2 linked regions of the Zymomonas mobilis subsp. pomaceae ATCC 29192 genome follow. The protein of the gene in region 1 binds, or shares a complex with, the protein of each later gene. Links are inferred from orthologs where the notes say so. Each region holds a gene or a part of one and is shown on either strand. Other genes may lie near its edges. The genes, in order: ccmA and ccmC.

Region 1 (3,087 bases):
CCTCTCGGCGATCAGCGTTTCTTGGAGGCTTATAGCGGTCTTTATTTCCAAATTAGCGGTAATGGTTATGAGCGATTTCCTTCGCCTTCTTTATGGGATCGTTTTTTACATGTGAGCCCTATGCCCAAAGGCCAACTGGTCCGTATTTACGATAGCAACGAATTTTCTGATGGCACTTTGCGAATTATGGAACGCGATGTGCGTTTACCCGGATCACCTGTTTTATGGCGGTTTCAAGTGGCAGAAATTCGGACTGCACTTGATAATCAAATCAAAAAACTACGCCATACCCTATTTAAAGCTTTTTTAATTTTAGGGTCAGGATTGATCGTTATCACGGTTTTACAGGTTACTATTGGTTTATGGCCGTTACGTAAGTTACGTGTAGAAATCAGTGCTATCAGAAATGGCCAGGCATCCCGTATTCGAGATAGAATGCCCAATGAAGTCGCCCCCCTTATTGAAGAGCTTAATGCTTTATTGCGGCATAACGAGCGCCAAGCTGAGGAAGCACGACGACATGCCGGTAATTTAGCCCATGCTTTAAAAACACCTCTTACAGTTATCACCAATGAAGCGAATGCAGATAGTGCCGAATTAAAGGCCGTTGTCTTGCGGGAAGTGATGACGATGCGCCGTCATGTCGATCATCATTTGGCCCGCGCCCGTGCGATTGGACGGCGCGGTAATGCCCAGAGTCAGGCCGAAGTTTGGCCCTCTTTATTAGCGGTAGAACGTGCCGTAACGCGATTATACCCTCATGCCACGATTGATCTTGCGGGTGTAAAGGATGCGGTTGTCCGGATAGAGCGCCAAGATTTAGATGAAATACTCGGCAACTTGATTGAAAATGCGGCTAAATACGGTCAAGGACGGGTCTTTGTTACCGTAGAACGCAATAATAATCAGATCGAAATTTTGATTGAGGATGATGGGACAGGCATCCCCGAGAACATGCGTGGTCAGCTTTTCAAGAGAGGGGCAAGACTTGATACCGGAAAACCGGGCACGGGCCTAGGTTTAGCGATTGTTCGTGATGTGGTAGAAATTTACGGTGGACAAGTCGTGTTGGAAGAAAGCGAAGATTTAGGGGGGCTATTTGTCCGCTTGACGTTACCCATGGTAAAATAACAGACATTGAAACATTTTTATCAAGAACAATTCAATAATTTTAAAGCGAGAAAAGGCGGGTGGCACCCATTAGTTTTCAAAATACGGTTCTTACTTGTGACAATATCGCCTGTTTACGCGGGGATAGATTACTGTTTACCCATTTATCCTTTCAGTTAAAATCGGGTGAAGTCCTGATGATAAAGGGATCGAATGGTACCGGTAAAACCAGTTTATTGCGTTTATTAGCAGGATTTTTGAATCCGTTTTCAGGCAAGATTACCCGTCAAGGCAATATTGCTTTTACCGACGAAGCCCTTGCTTTGGATCGTGATATTTCTTTGGAAAAGGCTTTGGCTTATTGGGCTGCTTTGGATGGTCAAAGGGGTGCTGAAAAAGAGGCTATGGATAAAATGGCGCTTTTGCCTTTAGCCCAGTTACCAGTACGGTTATTATCAACAGGTCAGCGTAAGCGCGCAGTTCTTGCACGCTTGATAACCGCCCATGCGCCGATTTGGTTATTGGATGAACCTGCGAATGGGTTGGATAGACTATCCGTCAAGCGTTTGCTTCATGTTATCCAAGATCATCTAGAAAAAGGCGGCATCGCCTTGATAGCGAGCCATCAAGCCTTGGATTTAGACCCGTATCCTGAGCTATCTATAGAAGATTTTAGACCTAGCCTTGAATCTCAATCTATATTTTGGGATTTAGAACCGGAAATCTCACCTTCATGAAACAGCTTGGACAATTAATTGGGCGAGATTGTCGTGTTTTAATAGGAGCAGGGGGCACGCTGCCTATCCTCTTTTTCTTACTAGTCGCGGTATTATTTCCTTTTGCCGTGGGTAGTGACAAATCTCTGTTAATGAAGGCAGGTGGTGGCGTGTTGTGGATCGCCGCTTTATTGGCCTCTTTGCTGCCCATTGATCGGTTGATTATCCCTGATTGTGACAATGGTTTTTTCGATCATTATACAGTACGTCAGATCAGTGAAGAATGGATCGCCGTCGCTCGCATAACAGCCCATTGGTTAGGTTTTGGATTACCTTTAATGGCCGCTTTGCTACCCGCTTCGGCTTTATTGCGGCTTGATTGGCCAGTATTTTGGAATCTTGAAGCCGGATTTTTGTTAGGGACACCGGGGTTAGCGGCTTTAGGCGTTATGATTGCGGCTTTGACGGCGCGTATAAAAAGCGGAAATGCTTTAACTGCTTTATTATTATTACCCTTAGCCGTCCCTTTGTTAATTTTTGGTGCAGGCTCCATTGATGGTCATCAGCCGGGGGCTTTTTTACTATTGGGAGCGTGTTCGCTTTTTTTATTGGCATTGGCACCCTTTGTAGTGGGGATAGCTTTACGGGTAACGCGGGAATAATCTCTAATAGGATGATGTGTCTGATGAATAGTCGCTTTTACTGACAACTTGGAAAATACTGACAACTTGAAAACAAAATAGAAAATATAATCAGGATGTGGCTGGCCTGATTGAGAATCTTTTTTTCCACATGGCCTGAAAATAGAATATCCAGTCTATAAAGTGAGAAAGAGAAGATGGATTTGATATAAGATATAATCTTCCTTGCCTTTTTCTTGCACTGTTGAGATAGGCTGAATTTGTGATATGGATTCTTGCTTTTCTTTCTGGTCTTGGGGCTGCTTTCGGATTACAGCCTTATAATTTATGGCCCTTGTCCTTCGTAGCACTGGCTTTATGGCTCGCCTTATTGCGGCAATCTAAAACGAACCGACAAGTATTTTTTCTCGGTTGGTTCTTTGCCTTTGGCTATTTTTGGTTAGGATTGGATTGGATTGCGCAGGCTTTCACGCATCAAGCCAATATGCCTTCATGGCTTGGCTTCATCGCTGTTCCTTTACTCTCCTGTTATTTATCCTGCTATCTGGCTTTGGGAACATTAGCTGCCCGATATTTTATAGCCGCAGTACATTCGCCTTTTTCAGCGTGGAAAAGAGCTA
Region 2 (3,194 bases), 980 kb from region 1 along the record:
TAGATAAAGCGTAGGCGGGTGAAAAGCTAATCCCGGATCTTGCAATAAAGGATTAAGGCCCAAGCCTTCTAATGGCGGCGGGTTTAGTCGAGAAAAAGGATTGGAAACAAAGAGTAAAAAGGCAAAAAAGCCTAAAGCCAGACTACCTTGAGCCCCTAGAGCGAGTGATAATAATTTCGGTTCAACCGATTTACTTAATAACGCGAGTAAAGCACCACAAAGACTAAGAATGGTCACCCATAGCAACATAGAGCCTTCATGATTGCCCCAACTGGCAGCCAAGCGATATAGAAAAGGTTTTGCAATATGGTCATTTTCAGCAACTAAAGTAACCGATAAATCCACCCGCAAGAAAAGCCAAAGTAATACCAAAAATGCCATACTAGACAGTAAGGCTTGCATAATCGCTATTGGTTTAACCGTCTTATAAAAAGCCCTTTCCATTCGATTATTCAAAACGGACAGCCCGAAAACTGTCTGTAACAAGGCCATCATGGCCGCCAGCCATAAAAGGATAAGACCCAATTCAGCAATCACATTAATTTCCCTGAGGCGTGGTCATGTTGGCAGGATTATTAGGCATATTCGGCGGCATGTAGCGTTCATCATGTTTGGCCAAGATAGTTTCAGCGATAAAAAGGCCATTTTTTTCGAAATGACCATCGGCCACCACGCCCGAGCCTTCACGGAAAAGATCGGGTACAATGCCCCGATAAGAAACCGGTAAGGATTGATAACCATCGGTCACTTTAAAACCGATTGTCACGCCATCTTTTTCATGGGTTAGCGAACCTCTTTCGACCATGCCGCCTAATCGGATATTACGATCAACCGGTAGATGGGCCTTGATCGCTTCAACAGGTGTATAAAAATAAGCGGCCTGATGTCGAAAAGCGATCAGGGCCAGAAACCCTGCCCCGATTACAGCCACAAGCGCGACAAGACCCAAGATAAGCCGTTGATGTTTAGGCTGCATTTTTTCTCCGTCAATGCGCGCGAGGCGGATCTTTTTTGGATATTTTACGAGAAGGAAGGCGTTGTTCTGCGCGGCGCATCTGTAACCACGAAGTGGTCAATATCCCAACGGTAGCCAGAATGACGACAGTATAAGCGGAAATGACAAAAAGCCACTGATTATAGCCTCCGCTCATAGCGAGGCCATTCGCTGGAGGCGGGCTTCATATTGCGCATGAGCGAGCAAATAACGCATCCTAAAAAGAGTGATTAAGGCAAAAAGGCAGGAAAACCCCAATAAAGTCAAAGGCAGCGGCCAAAGTAAAGAAGGGGCAATAGCCGAATGCGTAAGACCAAGGCTTTGTCCTTGGTGAAGCGTGCGCCACCATAATACCGAATAATGAATAATGGGCAGATTAATAGCCCCCAACAAGGCATAAATAGCCGGTAATCGTGAAACGCTACTAAAGCTATTAACCGAACTAACCGAACGCGATAAGGCAATATAGCCAAGATAGAGGAAAAACAAAATAAGTACCGAGGTTAATCGGCCATCCCATTCCCACCATGTTCCCCATGTCGGACGTCCCCATATCGACCCAGTCATCAGGCAAAGGGCTGTAAAGACAGCGCCCGGTAAAGCCATAGCCTTTGCCGCGATGCCGGCGAGCGGGTGTCGCCAGACAAATTGAACAAAAGAGGCAAGCGCAATACAACTCCATCCCCCCATCGCCAACCATGCAGTTGGGACATGGATATAAAGGATACGAACGGTTTCCCCTTGCAGAAAATCAGGCGGCGTAAAAAACAGTCCGCCGATTATACCTGCTAAACTCGATAAAATGCCGATAATCGCAAGCCATGGCGTTAATTTTTTGGAAAAGGACAGAAAATAATGGGGATTAGCAAGTCTCATCATAGCCTTATCCGTAACAAGATCATGTCCTTTTAAAAAGCATAGATATCCAGATTGGAATTTTTCATGATACTAAACCGTCTTTAATCAGGTTAAAAATTATCATTTACAGGAATTTCTTGGGTATTTCTCTGTCAAAAAAGAGACCTTATCAGTTTTTGAAATCAATATTTTTTGAATAGGCGATCAACGATCACTATCCTGTTGATGAAGCACCGATGCGGACTTATTATCCTTTCCAAGGATATGAAATCTTCATTTTGGAGATTTTTGCCAAAATGTTAAAATAGTTTAAATTTATTTGGGCATAATTTTAAAAAAGGTTAAAAGTAAAAATAATAAGGCTTTCCTTCGTAAAATTTTTACAGATTTTTTAAGATAAAGCGCCTTCTTAAAGGAAGCATCTGGACAGGATGCTTATCCCTCCCTATCGAAAGCTTTATGTCCGTTTCTTCAATCGCCGATAAAGTTGTCTCTGAATCGATTCTCATTGTCGATTTCGGAAGTCAGGTAACCCAGCTTATCGCCCGCCGCGTTCGCGAAGCGGGTGTTTATAGCGAAATTGTTCCTTTTAACCGTGCAGAGGAAGCCTTTTTACGGTTAAAACCAAAAGGCATTATTCTTTCCGGTAGCCCCGCTTCGGTTGTGGCAGAGGGAAGTCCTCGCGTACCAGAAGCTTTCTTTAAGGCGGGTATTCCGATCTTTGGGATTTGCTATGGTCAGCAAGTCATGTGCCATCAATTAGGGGGTAAAGTAACCGCCAATGACGTCGATGGCGAGTTTGGCCGTGCCTTCATAGAAATCAAATCGGCCTCACCGCTCTTTGAAAATTTATGGAAGGTCGGGGAAAAGCATCAAGTTTGGATGAGCCATGCCGATCGTGTGGAAGCCTTGCCCGAAGGCTTTAAACCGATTGCGGTTTCTGAAGGGGCGCCTTTTGCCTTAGTCGCGGATGAAAAACGTCGTTTTTACGCAATGCAATTTCATCCTGAAGTGGTGCATACCCCTGATGGTGCCAAGCTTATTGCCCATTTTGTGCACAACATCTGTGGTCTTGCCGGTGATTGGACCATGGCCGAATTTCGTGACACCAAAATTGCCGAGATTAAAAAACAAGTTGGCAAGGGGCGCGTTATTTGTGGCTTATCCGGTGGGGTTGATTCATCGGTAACCGCCGTCTTAATTCATGAAGCAATCGGCGATCAACTTACCTGTGTTTTTGTCGATCACGGATTGATGCGACAAGGGGAAGCCGAAGAGGTCGTTTCTCTATTTCGTGAACATTATGGAATTACCCTCGTTCATGTAAATGCAGAAGCGTTAT

The links.
Region 2: the proteins of ccmA (region 1) and ccmC are in contact, whole or in part, in a solved structure (PDB 8CE8), measured with the Escherichia coli proteins. The link is inferred for Zymomonas mobilis subsp. pomaceae ATCC 29192 from one-to-one orthologs.

The regions. Positions count from the first base shown.
Region 1 is NC_015709.1:1,046,620-1,049,706, reverse strand. The notes cover bases 261-3,018. They hold ccmA (heme ABC exporter ATP-binding protein CcmA), read left to right. Parts: upstream 261-1,190; coding sequence 1,191-1,847; downstream 1,848-3,018. Other genes in these bases: lnt (apolipoprotein N-acyltransferase), read left to right, coding at 2,730-3,018; ZYMOP_RS04680 (heme exporter protein CcmB), read left to right, coding at 1,844-2,488; ZYMOP_RS04690 (sensor histidine kinase), read left to right, coding at 261-1,131. Outside these bases: more of ZYMOP_RS04690, read left to right, coding at 1-260; more of lnt, read left to right, coding at 3,019-3,087. UniProt on the Escherichia coli protein: Part of the ABC transporter complex CcmAB involved in the biogenesis of c-type cytochromes; once thought to export heme, this seems not to be the case, but its exact role is uncertain. Responsible for energy coupling to the transport system.
Region 2 is NC_015709.1:66,895-70,088, reverse strand. The notes cover bases 11-2,875. They hold ccmC (heme ABC transporter permease CcmC), read right to left. Parts: upstream 1,874-2,875; coding sequence 1,148-1,873; downstream 11-1,147. Other genes in these bases: guaA (glutamine-hydrolyzing GMP synthase), read left to right, coding at 2,312-2,875; ZYMOP_RS09505 (hypothetical protein), read right to left, coding at 987-1,151; ccmE (cytochrome c maturation protein CcmE), read right to left, coding at 539-976; ZYMOP_RS00310 (heme lyase CcmF/NrfE family subunit), read right to left, coding at 11-537. Also shown: more of ZYMOP_RS00310, read right to left, coding at 1-10; more of guaA, read left to right, coding at 2,876-3,194. UniProt on the Escherichia coli protein: Required for the export of heme to the periplasm for the biogenesis of c-type cytochromes.